3 regions of the Peribacillus sp. P4_B1 genome follow, and region 1 is predicted to be linked to each of the others. Evidence: riboswitches for the same ligand, from Rfam matches in the RefSeq annotation. Region 1 holds a riboswitch; each other region holds the start of a gene.

The links. Region 1 has a riboswitch for S-adenosylmethionine ahead of AC1DVK_RS15635 (sugar ABC transporter substrate-binding protein). Riboswitches for the same ligand answer to the same signal wherever they lie in the genome.
Region 2: another riboswitch for S-adenosylmethionine. It lies ahead of AC1DVK_RS12670 (methionine biosynthesis PLP-dependent protein); the one in region 1 lies ahead of AC1DVK_RS15635 (sugar ABC transporter substrate-binding protein).
Region 3: another riboswitch for S-adenosylmethionine. It lies ahead of mmuP (S-methylmethionine permease); the one in region 1 lies ahead of AC1DVK_RS15635 (sugar ABC transporter substrate-binding protein).

The regions. Positions count from the first base shown of each region.
Region 1 covers NZ_JBFUHM010000026.1:4,882-12,316, reverse strand. Annotated here, with positions in the region: gene AC1DVK_RS15640 (GTPase domain-containing protein) at 1-1,599, shown strand, start outside; SAM riboswitch class I at 1,697-1,802, shown strand; gene AC1DVK_RS15635 (sugar ABC transporter substrate-binding protein) at 1,919-3,031, shown strand; gene AC1DVK_RS15630 (sugar ABC transporter ATP-binding protein) at 3,088-4,590, shown strand; gene AC1DVK_RS15625 (ABC transporter permease) at 4,592-5,596, shown strand; gene AC1DVK_RS15620 (nitroreductase family protein) at 5,775-6,398, opposite strand; gene AC1DVK_RS15615 (winged helix-turn-helix transcriptional regulator) at 6,523-6,870, shown strand; partial or broken gene AC1DVK_RS15610 (aldehyde dehydrogenase family protein) at 6,930-7,435, shown strand, end outside.
Region 2 covers NZ_JBFUHM010000018.1:67,028-74,462, reverse strand. Annotated here, with positions in the region: gene AC1DVK_RS12695 (MBL fold metallo-hydrolase) at 384-1,178, opposite strand; gene AC1DVK_RS12690 (PucR family transcriptional regulator) at 1,683-2,567, shown strand; gene AC1DVK_RS12685 (ABC transporter ATP-binding protein) at 2,692-3,837, shown strand; gene AC1DVK_RS12680 (hypothetical protein) at 3,905-4,147, opposite strand; gene fumC (class II fumarate hydratase) at 4,257-5,639, opposite strand; SAM riboswitch class I at 5,976-6,089, shown strand; gene AC1DVK_RS12670 (methionine biosynthesis PLP-dependent protein) at 6,177-7,289, shown strand; gene metC (cystathionine beta-lyase) at 7,286-7,435, shown strand, end outside.
Region 3 covers NZ_JBFUHM010000042.1:24,332-31,766, forward strand. Annotated here, with positions in the region: partial or broken gene AC1DVK_RS20175 (IS1595 family transposase) at 1-863, shown strand, start outside; gene AC1DVK_RS20180 (DinB family protein) at 1,014-1,508, shown strand; gene mmuM (homocysteine S-methyltransferase) at 1,681-2,643, opposite strand; gene mmuP (S-methylmethionine permease) at 2,633-4,027, opposite strand; SAM riboswitch class I at 4,110-4,212, opposite strand; gene AC1DVK_RS20195 (flavin reductase family protein) at 4,374-4,982, opposite strand; gene AC1DVK_RS20200 (alpha/beta hydrolase) at 5,001-5,609, opposite strand; gene AC1DVK_RS20205 (ring-cleaving dioxygenase) at 5,609-6,556, opposite strand; gene AC1DVK_RS20210 (ring-cleaving dioxygenase) at 6,581-7,435, opposite strand, start outside.

The DNA of each region.
Region 1 (7,435 bases):
AGTACAGGAAATGGCAAGACATCCTTTATACAGTCAATAGTTGGCGAGAGCATCGCTGCCGAAGATCATTCTTCACTAGTCAGCGTCAAAGACGGGGATGATTTGGAAATCCTTGAAATTACCGATACAGATAGCAAGGTTGTCATGGAGCTAACTGAATTGGATGAAACACGCCGCCAGCGCGGGACTATTGTCGATGTGACGCTTATTAGTGACTATCTTAGAAATAATCGTCTGCGATTATTGGATACACCGGGGTTCAATGGGGAAAAAAGCGTGGAATCGGATTTCCAAGGCTATTTACATGGCAGTGATGGCCTGATGTTCGTTCTTGATGCCCGGGCGCCTTTCACCGGTAGTGAACGGGACCTGTTATTGGAAATTCAAATGATGGCTCCGAAACTGCCGATTCATTTCTTATTAAATAAAATGGATACGATATACAGTGATCAAGTCGCGGTCCGGATGGAAGACGAAACATGGGATAAAGTGAATGCATATTTCCCGAATGCGAAAGTGTTCGCTTTCTCTAAACTTTATGACAGCAAGCAGCAGTTGAATGACCTTTCTGCATTCCTTCAATCGAATTATCAAGATGATAATTGGAAAGAAAGAAGGTCTGAAAAAATCCTTGCTTTCATTCGTAAAACTTTATCTTATCTGTTAGAAAAACGGACAGCCAATGAACGGAAATGCGAGCATTCCATCTCTTGGAATGAACAGATGGAAGTCAAATTGAATGGTGCGGTCAATCAACTGGCTGATTTAGAAAAAGAAAAAAGTGAAAATATCATAAGGTCGTACCGTGTGCTTAAGGATGAAGTGAAAAGTCAGCTTTCTTCTAAAATTCCTGAATTACTGAGGGATTGCTCTAAATCGTTAACGGAAAGCAGTGATTTCAGTCAGGTCCATATACAGTTGAACCATGAAATGAATGAGCGGATTCAAGCCTTCATTTCTGACAAGATCATGCCTCAATATTACCGTTCTCTTCAAGATTGGATTGCTAGTTCCCAAATGGAGTTCTCACAAAGCCAACAGTTTATGGATGAGATGAGTGCCGGATTCAATGAATTATACAAAGAAGAACGGATTATGCTGGCAGGTGACTTCAGGGTATTGGATGACTGGCGCCGTGATGCCGACCGGATGACAAGCAGTATCCGCATCGATGACGTTAATATCCTTTTGCGAAGGACTCCATCACAATTGCTGCTTAAAGGAGCAGGAAAGCTGTTTGGGGCAATACCGCAAAATAAAGCCAATATGTACAATCGTTATAAGAAATACTTGGAAAGTGAAGATTACCAGGATGTTGCGGAAATGATCACTGAACGCTTCCTTACCCAATTTGGATTGTTTGAAAAATCTTTAGATCGGGACATCTCACTTTTCTATCGCAGCTCATTTGCCTTACTTCAAAAAACAATAGAGCAAACGCAGACTGAAATTAAAGACTACCAGGCTGCATTGGAGCATATGAAAGAAAATCCGGAAGTTTACCGTGATCCGATCACTGTGTTCGAAGTGAAACTACGTCAGTTGGAGAGACTTGAAAAAATTGAGAAAAAGCGTCTAGCCCAGCTTCAAAGAAAATAAAAAGTAGCAGGAAACATTTCAAATATTCGAAAAACTATTGACTTTACGACTATATCCCTATAAAGTGATAATTACGAAAAACGTAACACGATATATTCTCTTATCAAGAGTGGCGGAGGGACTGGCCCTAAGATGCCCAGCAACCGTTCCATTAGGAATTGGTGCTAAATCCTGCAAAACAGAAATGTTTTGACAGATAAGAGAGGGATAAGTCTGCAATACAGCTGATTAAACCTCTCTATTACTAGAGAGGTTTTTATTTTATGATTTACACCAACTTAACTGATAAGAATAATAGGAGAATGTGGAGGGAAACAAGATGGGAAGATCTATTAAAGGGATATTCGTTTCAGCCATCGCTTCGGCGTTGCTTTTAACGGGTTGTTCTACAGGACAGAGTTCCACAGAATCGAAGAAAGAAGAAAAAGTATCATTTGAAAATGTACCGGAAAGATTTGCTGATGGGGAAGGGGCCAAAATCAAAGTGATCCGTAAAATTGGCGGTGATGATCATACGGCCCAATACCTTGCTGGAGCGAAGGAAGAAGGAGAAGCAATGGGCTTTCAAGTGGATACGTATACAGCCAATGGGGATACGGCTAAATTCCATGATGCGATCGCGCAGGCTTTGCAGGAAGATTATGACGGCTATATCATCTCCCATGGTGATGATGCAGCAACAGTGAATGACGTTCAAAAGTTGGTTGATGCAGGTAAAAGCGTTGTCACATTCGATTCAAATAGCGATTTATCTAAAATAGAAGGTGTGACATTAACTTCACAGGATGATGAAGCGCTGGCAACACTGGCTTTCGATAAACTGATAAAAGAACAGAAAGGTGAAGCGGCGATTGCTTACCTTTGGGTGGATGGTTTTCCTCCAATGGTGAGAAGAAATTCAGTTTATCAGGAAAAATTAAAAGAAAACCCTGGAATTAGGGAAGTCGAAAGATTCGGAGTGGCATCTGCAGATACTTCGGTTCAAACACAAAATGCAGTAGCCGCAATGCTGAATAAATACCCAAAAGGTAAATTGGATGCCATTTTCGCAACATGGGATGCCTTCGCTATCGGTGCCGCCCGGGCGATTAAAGAAGCGGGCCGCGATGAAGTGAAGATATACGGAATTGATGTATCGAATGCAGATCTTCAGGAAATCCAATCGGCCGCTAGCTCATGGTCCTACACGGCAGCCGTCGATCCCAAGTTGATTGGTGCAGTGAATATGAGGATATTGGCAAAAAAATTAGCGGGCGAAAAAACACCGCAAACCTATGACTTAGAGGCTTCACTTATTTCACAAAAGCAAATCCAAGCCTCAAAAGAAGCCGTTAACATGGCAAATCTGTCTGGTATTGTCGAAGGATGGGGTGTATCAACGGAATTTGAAGAAGATTGGATGAAAGTTTTGAAAGCTCATTATAAAAAGTAAAAGGGGACACTCTCTTGCAAGTGAAGGGAGTGTCTGTTCAATAAGGGGGAATGGACATGGGCACGCAACTAGAAATGAAGAAAATCTCGATTGAATTTCCAGGAGTGAAGGCGCTTAGTGAAGTTGACTTTTCTATACAATCAGGGGCAACCCACGCATTGGTCGGTGCAAACGGAGCAGGGAAATCGACGTTAATGAAGGTTTTATCGGGAGCCCATGTTCATTATTCAGGTGACATTTTTATTGATGGGATAAAGCAGAATATCCGCTCGCCCAAAGCGGCGCAGGAACAGGGTATTCAAATAGTTTATCAGGAAGTAGATACGGCCCTCATCCCTTATTTAACCGTTGGGGAAAATATAATGTTGAATGATATGGTCCAAAACATGGGAAAAAAACAGATAGTTCAATGGAAAGAGCTGCACAACCAAGCCTCTTTAATTCTTGAAGATATGAAAATTCGTGTCCCTTCGAAAAAGCTGGTAAGAGACCTTACCTTGGCTGAAAAACAGATGGTCCTGATAGCAAGAGCCGTTTCGACAGAATGCAAATTCCTGATTCTCGACGAACCAACTGCTCCGTTAAGTCATATAGAAACGACAGAACTTTTTCGAATTGTAAATGAATTAAAGCAAAAAGGTGTTGGAGTCATTTTCATTTCACATCGTCTGCCTGAGATTTTTGAAATCTGTGAGGAAATTACGATCATGAGGAATGGGGAGCTTGTCACTTGTCGAAAGATGGAAGACATCACCCGTAACGAAGTGATAGAGAATATGCTAGGGAAAACCATGGATGAACAGTTCCCTGAAGTGAATTCTTCGATTGGCGACGTTATTCTGGAAGTGAAGGGATTGTCAGATACAGAGAAAGTTAAAAATGTCAGTCTGCATATTAAAGCAGGGGAGATAATCGGCTTGGCAGGGTTGGTCGGGTCTGGGAAAACGGAGTTGTGTAAAAGCCTTTTCGGTCATACTTCGATTACAGCAGGTGAAATCATCCTAAATGGCCGAAAGCTTTCTTTGAAATCACCGCACCAAGCAGTAAAAAGCGGTCTGGCACTTATACCTGAGGAACGCAGGAAAGAAGGGATCCTTGTTCAGGAATCAGTATCGGCGAACTTGACTGCAGCCAGTATCGGCAAATTCTGCAAGACATTCAGTTTTGTGGATCGTAAGGCGGAAATGGAAAAAGCGAAGGAAATGATCGCAAGTCTCGGCATTAAAACTCCTTCAGGGGAGGTGAAAGTCGAAAACCTTTCAGGTGGTAACCAGCAAAAGGTTGCCATTGGAAAATGGCTTATAGCCGATGCGGATGTATACATATTCGATGAACCAACGAAAGGTGTCGATGTTGGAGCCAAGAAGGATATATTCGAAATGATTGCAAAGCTTGCGAGGGATGGGAAAGCGATCATTTATGCATCATCAGAGCTCTCCGAAATCATTGGCATTACTAACCGGACATACGTGTTATATGACGGGAGCACTGTCATCGAACTAGAAACAAGCAAAACGAATGAAGAAGAACTACTATTCTATTCAACAGGAGGAAATTAGGATGAGTACACCCATTTCTGTTACACAGACAGCGAAAGCGAAGAAAAAGGTGGACCTGTTCGAATTTTTCTATAAATACGGCACAATATTAACGATTGTCATTCTAATTGGAATTTTTGCCGTGTCCAATCCATCTTTCATTCAAACTACTAATCTGATCAACATCCTGCGTTCCATCTCAATCGTGACCATCATTGCGATCGGCATAACGATATCCTTGACAGTGAATGGGTTCGACCTTTCCGTCGGCTCCGTCGCATCATTGGCCAATGCCATCGTCATCTCAATGTTTGTCTGGTTTTCACAGGATACATTGATTGCCATATTAGCTGCAATCGGTGCCTCACTTGTCGTAGGGGCATTGAATTCATTCATGATCGTTAAATTGAGAATTCCCGACATGCTGATGACATTGGCTACGATGTTCATTATCCAGGGAATTGCCCTTACCTATACAAAAGGGGCCACGGTTTCGCAAAATATGGTCATGCCCGATGGGACATTCGCAACAGGGCAAATCAGCCAGCTTTTCGCAAAGGTTGGTCAGGTACCATGGATAATCCTGATCATGGCAGTCATTGTGATTGCGACCCATATCTTTTTGACTTATACGAAGCACGGTCGTTATATGTACATGATTGGGGGAAATAAGGAAGCGGCGAGACTTTCCGGGATATCGGTTAATAAATACAAAATCCTTGCCTATCTGCTTTCAGCTCTATTAGCTGCAATCGGGGGGATTGTCCTAGCTTCAAGGGTCATGACATCGGAAATCAATTCAGGGTCCCCCTATTTAATGGATGCCGTTGCAGCAGCCTTCATTGGTTCCTCCGTTTTAGGAGCGGGAAAATCGAATGCCTTTGGAACCTTTGTCGGTGCAGTCCTGATCGGAATCCTTCAAAATGGTTTGATCATGATGTCCGTTCCGTATTATGCTATGGATATCGTCAAAGGAACAGTGCTGGCCCTTGCGCTCGCGGTAACTTATTATAAACAAAAACATTAAAATGAATCTGTTACGTTAATATGACTATATGATAAGTCTGCATGTGGATGATATAAGAGACTGGTAACTCGTGGTGAGTTTTAACGAAAGAATAAGAAGATAGGGGAAGAGGGTTCTTTTTCCCCCTCTTTCCAAACTAATTTCCAATATCCAAATTTAAAGAAAGTAATTACACTCACTATATTTTGTTTTTATAAATGACTTTGTTAACATCGTGTCTTACTGTTTTGTGACCTTCTTTAATTCCTTTCCCCATGGCAATAAGCATAACATCTAAATACCTATCAGAAATTTTCAAGGCTGACTTTAATTGTTCGGAATCATACCCGGACATTGTAATGGTTTCAAGACCTGCCTCGTTCGCTAATAAAACTAACGACATTGACGCCAGGCTTGCGTCTCTTATTAATTCAACCTTTAAATCTTCTTTTGATTTATTTAGATAATAATTGATTGCCGCGTTTGTTAGATAATCTCTTACTGATGCGTCAAAATAACCTTTTTGAAACTCATCCTCATGTATCATTATGATATTTTCTTTTTCAAATGCTTGATAATCACCTAGTATAACAATCAGTACTGATGCTTCAATTACCTGTTGCTGATTAAAAGCAATGGGCAGTAACAAATTCTTTAAATATGGTTCATCTATAACCAGGTATCGTGTTGCTTGAATATTGTTTCCGTTAGGCGATTTACTTGCTCCTTCAATAAATGTCGACAACGTTTCTGGACTAATTTTATAATGGGGATCATACTGCCTTACGGAACGTCTTTTTTCTATAATCTCTCTTACACTCATCGTGTTCACTTCCAATGTAATATTTGCTTCATAATTCGATTATAATGGACCATGATGCAGTAGAAAATAAGGCACAATAAAGTGGCATAGCCACCTTTATGTGCCTATTCAGGAGGAATGAGTAATGAAGAGTCTAAATACTGGAATAAATATTTTCATGAATACTGTAGGAGGAAAGTGGAAATGTTTAATCCTCTTTTTTCTGAGTCAAAAACCAATGAGGACGAAAGAGTTTTATATCCTAATACCGGCCATTACCCAGAAAGTCTTAACCGACCAATTAAAGCAGTTGGAAAGAGATGGGCTTGTCCGAAGAGAAGTATATAAAGAAGTACCACCAAAAGTAGAATACAGTTTAACTGAGTTAGGTCAATCCTTTGTACCTGTATTAAATACAATGTGTGAATGGGGCAATACATATGCAGTCGAACAAAACCTCGAAAGACAAGAACAAATCTGTCGTCATAAATAAGTAAGAACTGCATCAACTAGGAGTATGGCTTTTTTTTGCAAGAGCAGTGATGCAAGACGCTGGATGCCGCCCAAGGTGGCGAAAATCGACTTGTTACACTGTACGTGAACCGATAACACCTTTCAATTTCCCCATGAATCTAGTCGCCCATAAAGTATTTCCTGCCATCGCAGCAGGAAATACAATTGTATTAAAGCCAGCAAGCCAAACGCCTCTATCCTCTTTATTCCTTGGAGAACTATTACAGGAAGCAGGATTGCCTACAGGAGCATTAAATGTGGTCACGGGTGGAGGAAGAGTTGTTGGAGACAAGTTGGTCACAGATTCTAGAGTAAGCATGATTACTTTTACCGGTAGCCCAGGAGTTGGGATTGGCATTCGCAACAAAGCTGGATTGAAATGAGTGACGCTGGAGCTGGGATCCAATGCAGCTGTCATCATTGACAGTGGTGTGGATATCGATAAGATTATTTCTCGTTGTGTGACTGGGGCATTTTCAAACCAGGGACAAGTATGTATTTCTTTGCAAAGGGTTTATGTTCATGAAGAAGTCTATGATCGTTTT
Region 2 (7,435 bases), on a different contig from region 1:
GGCCTCTTGTTATGATATTGTGAATTGCATACTTTTAAACATATGATTATACCAAATCACGTGAACATCAAGAAAGCGGCCCGAGGCAAATGCGTTTAAACTTTGATTATTTTAGAAATTCATTTCTATTCACCCGATTAGATTTTACCTCCTATGCATTACTCTCGGTATTCTCATGGAGTTCGGATCCTTTTTCTTTCCATACTGTCTATCCCCTGTATCTACCTATGGTCACGCAATTTCCGTTTGCGCATTAAGTCTTTTTTAGAAAATTATGAAGACCCAAGATTTAACTCCTACACTCTTCCATGAAAACGGCAAGAAGCGATAACCCCTTGCCTTCAATGGAAAATCCCCCTTATTTCATTCATTCTCCCTTGCGCTCAAAATATTTCCTTTAGTATTGATGTAATGATATGCTCCGAATCCCATTCATGCTCAGATATCTCGATAAGGGGATATCGATTCGGTAAAACGAGTTGCTGTATCTCATGAACGGTCAGTCCTTGATGATGTAAACGCAAAATTTCACCACGGAGGTTTTCCAAATAATCTAGTTTTTTTCGGAACATTTCCTTTCCATCCGGAACATGCCCGGCATGACAGCAATACACTTCTCCAAAATCATATTGGAGTAATCTTTTTATAGAATCGATGATGATCGGGACAGACTCTTCCCGTAAGACAAGCTTTGTTTTTGGTGTTACGAAAAGATCTCCGGAAAAGAGCATGCCATTACTGTGATTCAAATACACCATATGGTCCTTCGCATGACCAGGGGTAAAAATCGGCTCCCACTTTTGGGTGCGGGAATGAATGGCCTTCCCTAGCGGATCAGCCTTAAAGGCGTCTCTCTTCCCCCAAAATATTTTGCGATACTCAGGATATTCAGCATCCTTCGCACAAGCATCGACCGACATCGGATGAATGAATATCGGAACCTTTTTATGTTCCATTATCCAGGCTGCGCCCCCTGTATGGTCCTCATGATAGTGTGTCAGCGCCACTAAATCGAAGTCTGCGGACTCATAGAATGGAACAAGCCCTTCCAATAATATCTGCGCACCTGTATCTATCAATAGGCCATCCGTTAAAAAAACATAGACACTCATCCCCGACTTGCCGCTAGGAGTCCCGTGCACACAAACCACATCATTTACTGTCTTTATCTCTATCATGCATTTCCTCCCCATTATTGGAAAAAGTAGTTTCATCTGCCTTTTTTATATTATTATAATACATGTATTATCTCTTTACCCTTTTGACAAGAAAATAATGGAATAATCAACCTGGATGGAAAGGCTTGATAATTGTCATTTAGCCCATTTTTAGAGGAATGGTTTTTAACGAAAAGCACGGAACAAAAAGCAGGAGCAAGCCGAGGGCGGACCACCCGCGGAAAGCAAGTGCCTTTTGTTCCAATCAACGTTCAAATTACAAGCCATAAAAAAACTGTAGGCAAACTTGAACTGCCCCGTAAATGTTAGACACCAAACTAACATTTACGGAGTGTTTTTCTATGGCTAAATTTTCTGCCGAACAGAAAATATTTATTACGTGTCTTTACCTAGAAGGAATGCACTTTCCCTTCTCGGAAAAACTGGCAATATCCTATCCTATTCTTTTGAACTTTATTCTTTTTCGCTATAATGATATGGAAAGGGAGAAAGAAGGTGGAAATGATGCTTGAAAATCTCAAACAAAAATTCCCGAACGCTCTTACCAATAAAAAGGATACTAATGATTTTACTGACTATGTTTGGTTCGAAGACACAAGAAGTATACTTGGCATTCCCCGTTCAGAAATCACAGCTGAAGAAATCCGTTTATTGGAACTGCTTTTTGTTCCTTCCATAAACCAAAATAACCTCAATACGTTTCCAGGCACATCATGGAAAACTTTTTTATCCGAACCGAATGCACCATTGCCTTTAACAAGCTGGGAGAATGTTCGATTCATTCATTTCAAGCTTACTCATGCTGATTATTCCCACTCCGATTTTGAAGACGCCTTCCTCGCTTTCGTTCCATCTGACGCAGCCATTGTCTGGGAAAATGAAACGGCAGGAATCTTAATTGAAACCGACAAGGATGAATCTTTATCAAATAAAGAACTAATCGCCATTTCTTCCACGCTTGAAAGTGACTTTTATGTAAAGACCCGAATGTTCACCGGGCGCTTTCACCCAGTAAATCAAGACCTGCATCATCATAGGAATCAGGAGAAAAAATGTTTTGCTTTGGCACAAGTAAATCTGCCGGATCTAAAGGTGGCTGATTTGGCAGACATCATCCCCCATTCTTTAATAAATGACCTATCCGTTACGAATTCAAAGTGGTATATCAATGAGATTCTCGGCAAGACCAAACAGGATACTGAACTTATCAAAACGATTAAAACGTATATCGAATGTAACTCCAATGCTACCTATGCCGCCAAACAGCTTTATATACATCGGAACAGCTTACAATACCGGATAGATAAATTCACTGAAAGAACTGGTCTCGATATTAGAAACTTTCGTCACGCCTTGACTGCGTACTTGATTATATTAATGAATGATTAATTTTCATCAAGAACAGGGATTGTCATCCATTTTTGTGCAATGTGCCCATACTTTTTTCTAAACTGATAGCTTAGACTATAGTTAATTAGTACAAGTAATCAGGAGTTTAAAAGGGGGATTTTTCATGGCAGAGTTAATATTAGATCATATATTCAAGATTTATGATAAAAAGGTAACGGCTGTTAAAGACTTCAACCTTCGTGTTGCCGATAAGGAATTCATAGTTTTTGTGGGACCTTCAGGTTGCGGTAAATCGACGACATTAAGGATGATTGCCGGACTGGAAGACATTTCCCAAGGGGATTTATATATAGACGGCAAGCGAGTCAATGATGTCCCTCCGAAAGATCGTGATATTGCGATGGTTTTCCAGAACTACGCCTTATATCCCCATATGTCCGTCTATGACAATATGGCATTTGGATTGAAGCTCAGGAAAACACCAAAAGCGGAAATCAAGCAAAGGGTCAATGATGCTGCAAGGATCCTCGGACTTGAAGAGCTGCTAAACAGGAAACCTAAAGCCCTTTCCGGTGGTCAGCGCCAGCGTGTGGCACTTGGCCGTGCAATTGTAAGGGACGCAAAGGTTTTTTTGATGGATGAGCCACTATCCAATCTCGACGCAAAGCTGCGGGTTCAAATGCGGGCGGAAATCGCTAAACTACATAAACGGCTGGACACCACGACGATATATGTCACACATGACCAAACAGAGGCAATGACAATGGCGACACGTCTTGTCGTAATGAAAGATGGTATCATCCAACAGGTCGGTGCACCAAAGGACGTTTACGAGAAACCCATTAACGTTTTCGTCGGCGGTTTTATCGGATCGCCTGCCATGAACTTCTTCACCGGAACATTAAAAGAAGGCACGATTAAAATTGGTGCACAAACGCTAGAAATACCCGAATTGAAGATGAAAATGCTGCGTGATCAAGGATATGTCGGAAAAGATATAATCCTTGGCATCCGTCCGGAGGATTTCCATAATGAAGGAGTTTACTTCACGGAGTCCCCAAACACAACATTCACAACCCAAATTGATGTAGCCGAGCTCATGGGCGCAGAGATCATGCTTTACTCCACATTAGAGGGGCAGGACTTCGTCGCACGGGTCGATGCCAAGAATATTATCCAGGCAGGCGAGAAAATCAAACTTGCCCTTGACATGAATAAAGCCCACTTTTTCGATAAAGGGACCGAACACCGCATTTTAGTTGAAGAAGATGAACAGATGCAGGAAAGCATGAAGTTATCTGCTAATTAAACGCAAAAAGACCCGTTCATGAATGGGTCTTTTTGCGTTTATTCAAATAATATCTAATGGGCAAACCCTATTCCTGGACCAAAACCACTTCATCATGTCCGCATTCAGAGCATTTCATGAGATGCGGGCATTGGCCTTTTTGAAGGGATTGAGGGTATCCGTCGTTTTCTTTAAGTGTGTCGATATCCATATAAGCACTGTAATCATCAGCGTAATCCATGAATTTCCCTTTATCATCAAGACCACTGCTGCACTCCGGGCAATTTACATGAATTTTTCTTAGACCGTTGCAAAGCGGGCATAAAGACATTGTTTTTCCTCCTGTCCCCGATACTTATGATTTCATTATTTGCTGATTCCATTATTTTAACATATGGGAACACCCTCCCTAAAACCAGCGGGAGGGCACTCCTATGCAATTATTTATTAACCATGTCAGCAGGATCTACCCATGCTTTGAATTCAGCTTCCGTCAGGAATTCTAATTTCAACGCCGCTTCTTTTAACGTTGAGTTGTCCTTGAATGCAGTTTTGGCGATCTTGGCTGCTTTTTCATAACCAATATGCGGGTTCAATGCTGTTACCAACATAAGTGAACGGTCTACATTTTCTTTGATTTTATCTTCATTTGCAGTGATGCCAACTGCACAATTAATGTTGAAAGAGTGAATGCCTTCCGTCAATAATTTCACCGTTTGCAGGAAGTTATAGATGATGACTGGTTTGAATACATTCAGTTCAAAGTTACCTTGGCTTGCTGCAAAGCCAATCGTCGCATCGTTACCCACGATTTGTGTCGCAATCATGGTAAGCGCTTCACTTTGTGTAGGATTGACTTTACCTGGCATGATGGAGCTGCCTGGTTCGTTTTCAGGAATGGCAATTTCGCCGATTCCGCTTCTAGGGCCACTTGCCAGCCATCTGACATCGTTCGCAATTTTCATTAAATCCGCTGCCAATGCTTTCAACGCACCGTGTGCGTAGACGATTTCGTTATGGCTTGTCAATGCATGGAACTTATTATCCGAAGTGACAAAGGGATGTCCTGTATCTGCTGCAATTTGTTTGGCCGAAAGTCCTGGGAATTCTTTTTTTGTATTGATTCCCGTTCCTACAGCCGTTCCGCCTAGGGCCAGGTTCAATAATTTTTGGCTGCTTTCCTGAATCATCGCGAGATCTTTATCGAGCATCGCTTTCCAACCGGAAATTTCTTGTCCCAAAGTCAGTGGTGTTGCATCTTGAAGATGTGTCCGGCCAATTTTCACGACATCCCAAAATTCTTTTTCTTTTGAATCGAAAGTATCACGAAGTGCTTTGATGGCAGGAACCAATTTTTCAGCGACTTCCATAAAGGCTGCAATATGCATGGCGGTCGGGAAAGTATCATTGGAGCTTTGTGCCTTGTTCACATCATCATTCGGGTGAAGGGTTTCGGATTCACCATTTTCTTTTAACCATTCATTCCCTTTGTTAGCGACCACTTCATTCACGTTCATATTACTTTGCGTACCGCTTCCCGTTTGCCAAACTACAAGTGGGAAATGTTCATCAAGCGTACCTTCAAGGATTTCGTCGCAAATCTTAACGATGGCATTCTTTTTAACCTCCGAAAGATCGCCAAGATCAAAGTTCACCTTTGCCGCAGCTTGTTTAACGTATGCAAATGCACGAACTAATTCAATCGGCATTTTTTCGTTACCGATTTTGAAATTGTTACGGCTTCTCTCCGTTTGTGCACCCCAATATTTATCGGCAGGAACTTTCACTTCACCCATCGTATCTCGTTCGATTCTGTATTCCATGTGTTCTCCTCCTATTGTTTGCACTATTCATCGAAGACCATATGTATATGAAATGAATAATGTCATATTATTCTTTCTCTTTATACATTGTACAAACTTTATTTTTTTAATGCAAAAATAACCGGCCAAGCCTCCCCCTTTTTCTTTAAAATCCATTTAAAATCGTGTTTATCCCTGGACCCATGCAAATTTTGGATATTCTTTTTAGATACATAAAGTGTTGACACCGCTAGTCTCCAATTGCCCTTTTCATGAAAATCAAAGCATTATCATCCAAAATGTTCTTGACAGCATTTTATATATATAGTAAATTCAAAAGAAATTGAATAATCTAAACTCTTATCGAGAGAGGTAGAGGGAATGGCCCGATGACACCTCAGCAACCTTCATTTGTTTCAAACCAATGAAAAGGTGCTAATTCCACAAGTTTGTGAACTTGGAAGATAAGAAGAATGACTCGTCCCTATTTAATCAAAGTCTTCTTCTTAAAGAAGACTTTTTTTTATTTTATTTAACTAAAAAGGAGCAGTGAAAACTATGTACAAAACTGAAACATATCTTGCTCAATTAGGAAATCGCAGTGAAACGGCGACAGGAACAGTCAATCCGCCAGTTTACTTTTCAACAGCTTTTCGCCATGAAGGAATCGGCCAATCGACTGGATTTGATTATACAAGGACAGGTAATCCTACACGCCAACTATTGGAACGATCCATCGCAGATCTGGAAAAAGGCGACCAAGGGTATGCCTGCAGTTCAGGAATGGCAGCCATTTCTACTATACTGGCCTTATTTAAATCAGATGATGCATGGATTGTCAGCGAAGATCTTTATGGCGGTACATATCGTCTGTTGGAACAAGGGTTTAAGAAATGGGGATTGAAGTGCGACTATGTGAACACTTGTTGTTTGGAGGATATTGAAAAAGCCATCACTCCTCACACGAAAGCCATCTTCATCGAAACTCCCACTAACCCTCTTATGCAGCAAACGGACATTAGCGCCGTTGCAGCATTGGCCAAACGATTTAATTTATTGTTAATCGTTGATAACACTTTTTACACGCCTCTTATTCAACAACCCATCCTGCTTGGAGCAGATATTGTGATCCACAGTGCAACCAAGTATCTCGGTGGTCATAATGATGTGCTCGCTGGACTGATCGTTGCTAGCGGCGCTGAATTATGTGATGCACTTGCCTTCCATCATAATGGCATGGGAGCTGTCTTGAGCCCCTTTGATTCCTGGCTGCTGATGCGCGGAATGAAAACCCTGGCATTACGGATGGAACGTCATGAAAAGAATGCCAAGATACTTGTAGATTACTTGGCGGAACATGATTGTGTTACAGATGTATTGTATCCCGGTAGAGGCGGCATGATTTCATTCCGGATCATTGATGAAGCGGCGGTCAACCCATTTTTACAATCACTCTCATTAATTTCGTTTGCAGAAAGCCTTGGAGGGGTTGAAAGCTTCATCACCTATCCTGCTACACAAACACATGCCGATATACCGCTTGAAGTCAGAACGGCGAACGGGGTTTGCAATCGCCTGCTGCGCTTCTCCGTCGGCATTGAAGACAGCGAAGATTTGATCCAGGACTTACAGCAAGCATTCGCACATGTAAAAAGGGAGGCACTACAATGACCACTCATGATTTCAGCTTTGAAACCAAATTACTTCATAATCAACATAAATTCGATCCTGCAACAGGCGGTGTGAGCGTCCCCATTCAGCACGCATCCACTTTCCATCAATCCGATATCGATCAATTCGGCAAATATGATTACAGC
Region 3 (7,435 bases), on a different contig from region 1:
TCATTCGCTTCGGTAAATATCAGGTAAAAACTACAATCAATACCATTGATTCGTCAAAGATACCGTTGCAAAGAGTGCGGTGAAACATTCACGATATGACTAACACTCCTCTTCACAGAACTCATATGCCTAGTAAATTGCTTCAGTTCATCGAATGTATGATTGAAGGGTATTCCCTTCGGAAATCAGCTAAACCCATTGTTGCTCATTATGTGACGCTTTTTATTGGAGGCATAAAATTCTAACTGCATTGAAACAGATGGATTTTGAACTTTTCGAAGGCATAGTAGAAAAGAATGAAACCTATTTCCTCTATTCCGAGAAAGGAAAACGGAATATCCAAGTTGGAAAACCAAATTTACGCGGTGGTAGTTCGGAGTTTAGAGGAATAAGTAAGGACCAAGTATGCGTTCTTATAGCCAGAGACCGCCAAAAGAGAACGTTTTCCAAAACAATAGGAAAAGGGCGTATTATAAAAAAAGTTTGGACGAAGCGTTAGGTTCCAAGGGCTATCAATACAAAATGTTCTATGTACGGATGCTTGGCGGGCGTTTATGACTTATGCCAAAGAAAAAGGAATTGAGCGTCAATCGCTATAAAAGCAAATGGTTGGGAGCGAGTTAAAGGGATTTATCACATCCAGAATGTAAATAGTTATCACAGCCGTTTAAAGAGCTGGATGGAGCGTTTTAATGGTGTAGCGACTAAATATCTAGATCATTATTTGAGCTGGTTCCAATTCTTAGACACCATCAAACATCTAAAAGATAACTTTACGATAACCAAAATGGTTTTTAGACAGTTGTTCTTTCTCAGTTAACACAACTTATGATAAACTGACGTTACCAGAATTTTCCGAATGACAGAATGTTCATTGTTCCGTTAAAGGGCCAGTTTAATTGAACAAGGAATTGGCATGACACCTTAATTAGTGAGCTATCTACAACACGCCGCAAATGAATTTTGACCAAAGGGAATATCTATTAAAGGGATTAAATTGGAGGGAATAGAAAATGGATGTAAAGACACTTTTGTTACAACAATGGGCAAGCTGCTTAGATGAAGAAGACTGGTTTCCACCACTAGAAAAAGTGCTAGAGGATATCACTTTTGAACAGGCAATTTGGAAACCAGCTAATCGGGCAATGAATTCCATTTGGGAATTAGTTTGTCATTTACTTTTCTATGAAAAGAGATTTCTGATGCGATTTCTTGGTGAAAAAGCGAATGAACCACAGGCAGAAAATAATGAATCTACATTTCGATTACCAACTGAGACGTTAGAAAATTGGAAGGAAACAAAACAAGAATACTTTTATGTTCATCGTGAACTTGGAAAAACACTAGCAAAATCAGAACATGAAGATTTGTATAGACAGATTCCAGGAGAAGATAATTCATTAGTGCTTGAACTGAAGAGTTTAGCAATGCACGACGCATATCATATTGGGCAAATTGTATTCCTCAGTAAAATGCAAGGAGCTTGGGCAGGGAAACGCAGCTTTTAAAAAAGCTTCATTAGCTTTACAGTTATTCCATTATAGTGGGCTTTAATGGAATAAGAACGAGAACGTCCAAATCGGACGTTCCCATATTTTATAGCTGAAAACAACAATACCACTTAACAAAGCCCTGTTTTTTATATAATGATTATTAAAAACAGTTGATATAGGAATAAAGCTATGAGGATACCACTTCGGAAGGTCGCCACTTTCTTGAAATCTCTTCAATATGATGAGGTGCCGTTCTGCAGCATCCTCCGATTAAACGTGCCCCAGCATGGTGCCATTCTTCAGATTTTTGTTCGAGCGTGTTACATGATTCTTGACCATGCCATGTTTTAGTTTGTGGATCATAGGTTTCACCAGAATTCGGATAAACTATAATTGGTTTTTTTGTGTTCGCACTTAACACCTTGATGGCGTCCGTGACAACTGATACTGGTGCACAGTTAATACCGATCGCAGCAATTTGCTCACTGTCCTCAAAGAACTTTGCACAATCCTCCAGCAATGTACCGTCACTTATTGCTTTCTCATTTTTCAAGGAAAAGGATAGCCAAGCATATACTTCTGGATAATCTTTCAATAATGAATTCAATACTTTTGCTTCTTGCAGGGATGGAATCGTTTCAAATGCTAAAAGGTCAGCACCTGCTTCAATCAAAGCTGATATTCTTATTCGATGAAATTCTGCTAAAGTTTCATCTGAAACACCATAGTTTCCTACATATTCTGAACCATCAGCGAGGTAAGCCCCATAGGGTCCTACTGATGCAGAAACCAATGGCTTAGGTCTATTCGTTTGCGTCTCTTCCTTCCAAAAATCATCTCTCGCTCTTCTTGCGAGAAACACCGTTTTCTGAATTAACTTCAGGGCCTCTTTTTCTTGTATTCCACGCAGGGAGAAACCTTCAACAGTAGCTTGGTAGCTTGCAGTTATCGCACAGTCCGCTCCTGCACGGAAATAGTCAGTGTGAACCCGATAAATCACCTCTGGATTTTCAAGTAATACACGGGCAGACCACAGCGGATCGTCCAAATCACAACCATACCGCTCAAGCTCTGTAGCTAAAGCTCCGTCCAGAATCATGACTGAATGTTCTCGTAAAATAGCGTCAATTGGGTTAATTTTATTCTTCAAGATCTACGCCTCTTTTCTTTGAAGTTTGTGTTACATAATAACTTCCATAGCAAAACAAAATAAATGGAATACCGCAATAAAGCGCAATCCGTTGTGTAGGATCAAATGCAATTCCTATACAAGAAGCAAGACAAAGCATGAAAGAAATGATTGGTACAAGCGGATATAATGGTGTACGATAAGCCAAGTCATTTACTGAATTTCCTTCTTTTATAAATCGTCTCCGAAATAGGAACTGTGAAGCGCTAATACTCATCCAAACTACAACCACGGCCAGACCCGAAATGGACACAAGCACTATATATACAGTATCCGGTGCAATAACACTAGAGAACAGGGCTAAACCACCGCCCAACATACTGAAAATGACTGCATATATCGGAACACCTCGTTTTGTTAATATTGCGAATATTGGTGATATGGTTTTCTTATCTGCAAGTGACCAAAGCATTCTGGAAGAGGCATATAGACCTGAGTTTGCAGCAGACAAAATGGCAGTTAAAATAACAAAGTTCATAATATCCGCTGCATAAGGCACTCCAATTCGTTCAAGAACGGCCACAAAGGGGCTTTCTAATACGCCTGCATCCGAAATAGGCAATAATGCGGATAATACAACGATGGTTCCTACAAAAAAGATAATCAATCTCCACAATGTCAGACGAATTGCCTTTGGTATCGTTTTTTCTGGATTCACAGTTTCTCCAGCTGCAATTCCGATTAATTCAGTTCCAGAAAATGCAAAATTCACTGCAAGCATCGTCATGATAATGGCAAAAGCACCATTAGGAAATAACCCTGCACTTATAAAATTGGAAAATAGCGGTGCTGATTGAGAGTTAGTCATCGGTATAAAACCTACCATTGCAGCAACTCCCAAAATAATAAATATCACGATCGCAATTACCTTTATTGACGCAAACCAAAATTCAGATTCAGCGAAAAACTTGACAGTCAGCGCATTTAATACAAAAACCAAAATGGCAAATAGAGCACTCCAAATCCAGACATTGATTGATGGATACCATCTCTGCATCAACAATCCAGCGGCCGTGAATTCCGAACCTAGTGCAACAGTCCAGGTTAGCCAATACAACCAGGCTACTGTATACCCTGTCCCAGGTCCAATGTATTTGGCTGCATAGCTATGAAACGCACCTGTCTCGGGCATATGTACTGCCAGTTCACCTAAACATAGCATGACCAGATAAACCACTAGTGCCCCTATCAGATACGAAAGGATAGTGCCAAACGGGCCAGCCTGTTGAATCGTATAACCCGTACTTAAGAATAAACCAGTTCCAATCACCCCCCCAAGCGATAGCATGATTAAATGCCGTGCTTTCATTTCCCGTTGAAATTCATGCTTCCTTTTGTTCTCCATTGATACTCCCCTTCATCCTGCATCCAGAAAAAACGAAAACGCACTCTAATAAGAGTGCGTTACTGACAAATAAAAACGTAGGGTCTCATCTATCAGGGTTTCACCCCCTGGAATTAGCACAGTGTCGTAGCAGACCTGTTGCTGAGGTTTCATAGGGCCAGTCCCTCCACCTCTCTGGATAAGAAATTTATTTTTTTATTACTTTATCAATCTATGAAAAAATTGTCAAGTATTTGTTTTGGATTGTAAAGACTTGCTTTTTTGCGGGCAAGTCGCTCAAGACTTGGAGATAACGGAAGATAGAAAAAAAAAAGTCGACATCTTTTTAAAGGTGTCGCCACAATTCTTAAGGACGTTCCAATTCAAATAATTCTCCTAGTTTTGTATAGGTATGACCCGCTAATCTTGCGACAGGTTTTAGCCCATTCTGATCAATTCGGCCATTATGGTAAATATCTTGCTCTATATGATAGCAGACTATTTTCCCTATCAATAAATCACAACCGGGTTTATTCTGGGAACCTGCCAATGGTATCGCATGCTCTAATATGCACTCAAAGCGTACCTTTGCTTCTTGCAATCCTGGTACGGATACCTTATCACTGACAGCCGGCGTGAAATTAGTAAGACCCAATTCACTTTCGTCAGATGGGAGTTCCTTCGCCGTTCGATTTGCATCAGCTACATTATTCTCATCAGTGATATGAACAACGAATTCACCTGTTTGAATTGCATTTCGAGCCGTGTCCTTTGAAGCTCCTTCTTTCCGTTGAACAGAAATGGAAATCATTGGAGGATTTGAACTGACTATGTTAAAAAAGCTGAACGGCGCTATATTGATTGTACCGGTTTCGGATTGTGTCGTAACCAAGGCTATAGGTCTCGGTATAATGCTTCCAGTCAAAAACTTATAATTATCCCGTTCAGTAAGACTTTCAGGATTAACAGAAATCATCTTCATTCCCTCTCATTCTTATAAAAAGTTCTTTTGAAACCATGAACCCGCTGCCTCAACCTCTGAACGTGTTAACTGATGACCGTAATTTTCCCATTGAACATCAACTGTAGCACCAGCTTGCAGTAAAAGTTGATTAAGTTCATCAGTTTCTGCTGCCGGGCAAATCGGATCGTTTTTACCTGCAGCAATAAATACAGGTATATCCGAAAGGGACGGCAAAGCAATCCCTCGTCTAGGCACCATGGGATGATGAAGAATCGCCCCTTGTAATGCCCCTTCGAAATGGAACAGCAAACTTGCCGCTATATTTGCACCATTGGAATAACCTAATGCTACCACTCTTTCACGGTCGAAGTCATATTTTTTGGACGCTGATTCCAAGAAGTCATAAAGCTCCTTCGTACGAAAGATCAAATCTTCTTCATCAAAAACCCCTTCGGATAACCGGCGGAAAAAACGGGGCATTCCGTTTTCAAGTACATTTCCCCGTACGCTCAATACGGATGATCCCGGTGAAACCATTTCCGCTAATGGCAAGAGATCTGTTTCCGTTCCTCCAGTGCCATGTAAAAGCAAAAGCAATGGCGCTTCTGGATTACTTCCTTTTTGAAAAATATGCTTCATCATTTATCCTCCTCAAGTACTCTCGGCACTGCCGGCAGTAACGTTTTCTCCATGATTCCCCTTTTTTCTTCCAGCCATGGCGGGAGCATTAATTTACTACCCATCGTTTCCTTCGTTTCATCATGAGCGAAGCCAGGTGGATCTGTGGCAACTTCAAAAAGTATACCTCCATCTTCCTTGAAATAAATGGCATCGAAGTATTGACGGTCTGTAAAGGGTGTCACACCATAGCCATGGTTGGCGATATGCTCCCTCCATTCTTTATGATCTTCATTATCGATTGCACGCCATGCAAGATGATGGACAGTTCCCACTCCGATGTTCCCATTTGGCAAAACCGTTTTTTTAACATCTATCAAATTTCCGATGTCCGATGTGGATTTGAAGCGGATGTAATCGCCCTCTTCCCCCATTTTTTGCAGGCCCATCACTTTCTCTAATAGTTCCATCGTTTTGATCGGTTTTGACGTCAATAATACGGCACCGCCGAATCCCTTGACCGCCTTGGAAGCTGGTACACCACCGAATGACCACTCGCTATTTTTCCCTTCTTTACGCTCAACCAGTTCAAGTTGCAAACCATGGGGATCTTGAAATTCTAGATATTCCTCTCCAAAACGTGAAACTTTCTCGAATACTATATTAAACCTGTTCAACCGCATTTCCCAGAAATCCATTGAACCTTCCGGAACCGCATATGTTGTAATCCCCACTTGTCCAGAGCCAATTTTCCCTTGGTATGCCGCAGGCCAAGGAAAGAAAGTGATGATGGTCCCTGGTGAACCTGATTCATCCCCAAAATATAAATGATAGGTTCCTGGGTCATCAAAATTGACGGTTTTCTTGACCATGCGCATTCCCAATACCCCAGCATAAAAATCCACATTCTCTTGAGGATTGCCTACAATTGCTGTTATATGATGTATTCCCGCGGTTTTCTTTTGCATGCTGATTACTTCCTTTCCCGGTGATTAATTTGTTGATTTTGTATTCAGCGGTTTTAAATTCGATTCAATATCCTGTCTTTTCGATTCTAAAAAAGGTGGTAAGGCAAGGTTTTCACCTAGGTGCTGCTCTGCTTCATCCACAGTAAAACCAGGCCCATCTGTCGCTAGTTCAAATAAGATGCCATTCGGCTCCCTGAAATAGAGGGAACGAAAATAAAAGCGGTCTACATAACCCGAGTTCACAAAATTCGATTCACTAATTTTTTCCATCCATTTTCTCAGTTCCCCTTCATTATCCACCCGAAAGGCAACATGGTGCACTCCGCCCCTCCCCAATCGTTCTCGAGGGATGTCCTTCCTCTCTTCGATATGGATTTCCGCTCCTGTTCCACCCTCACCTGTCTCGTAAACGACAATCGGATTTTGCCCCCTTAAAGAAGATGGGTATGTTCCTGATTTCCGGAATCCCAACACCTCCGTTAGTACGCTTTGTGTCTGGTCAATATTGGGTACAGTGAGTTTTACTGGTCCTAATCCAATGATGGAAAACTCTTGCGGTACCGGGCTTCCATCCCATGGTACACCTGCTTGAATTCCGTTACTACCCTGATCGGAAACCAGAAGAAGCCTTTGCCCCTCAGGATCTTTAAAAGAAAGCACCTTTCTTTTAAAACGGGTCGATATTTCATCATGCTCAACATTGCATTCTACAAACCGTTTTTTCCAATATTCAAGTGCTCTATCATCCCTAACCCTTAAAGAAATTTCTGAAATGCTATTGTTTCCTTCGTGAGTGCGGGCAGCATTGGGAATTTCAAAAAACGTCAGTTCTGTACCCGGTGACCCAATTTGATCTCCATAAAATAAGTGATACACACG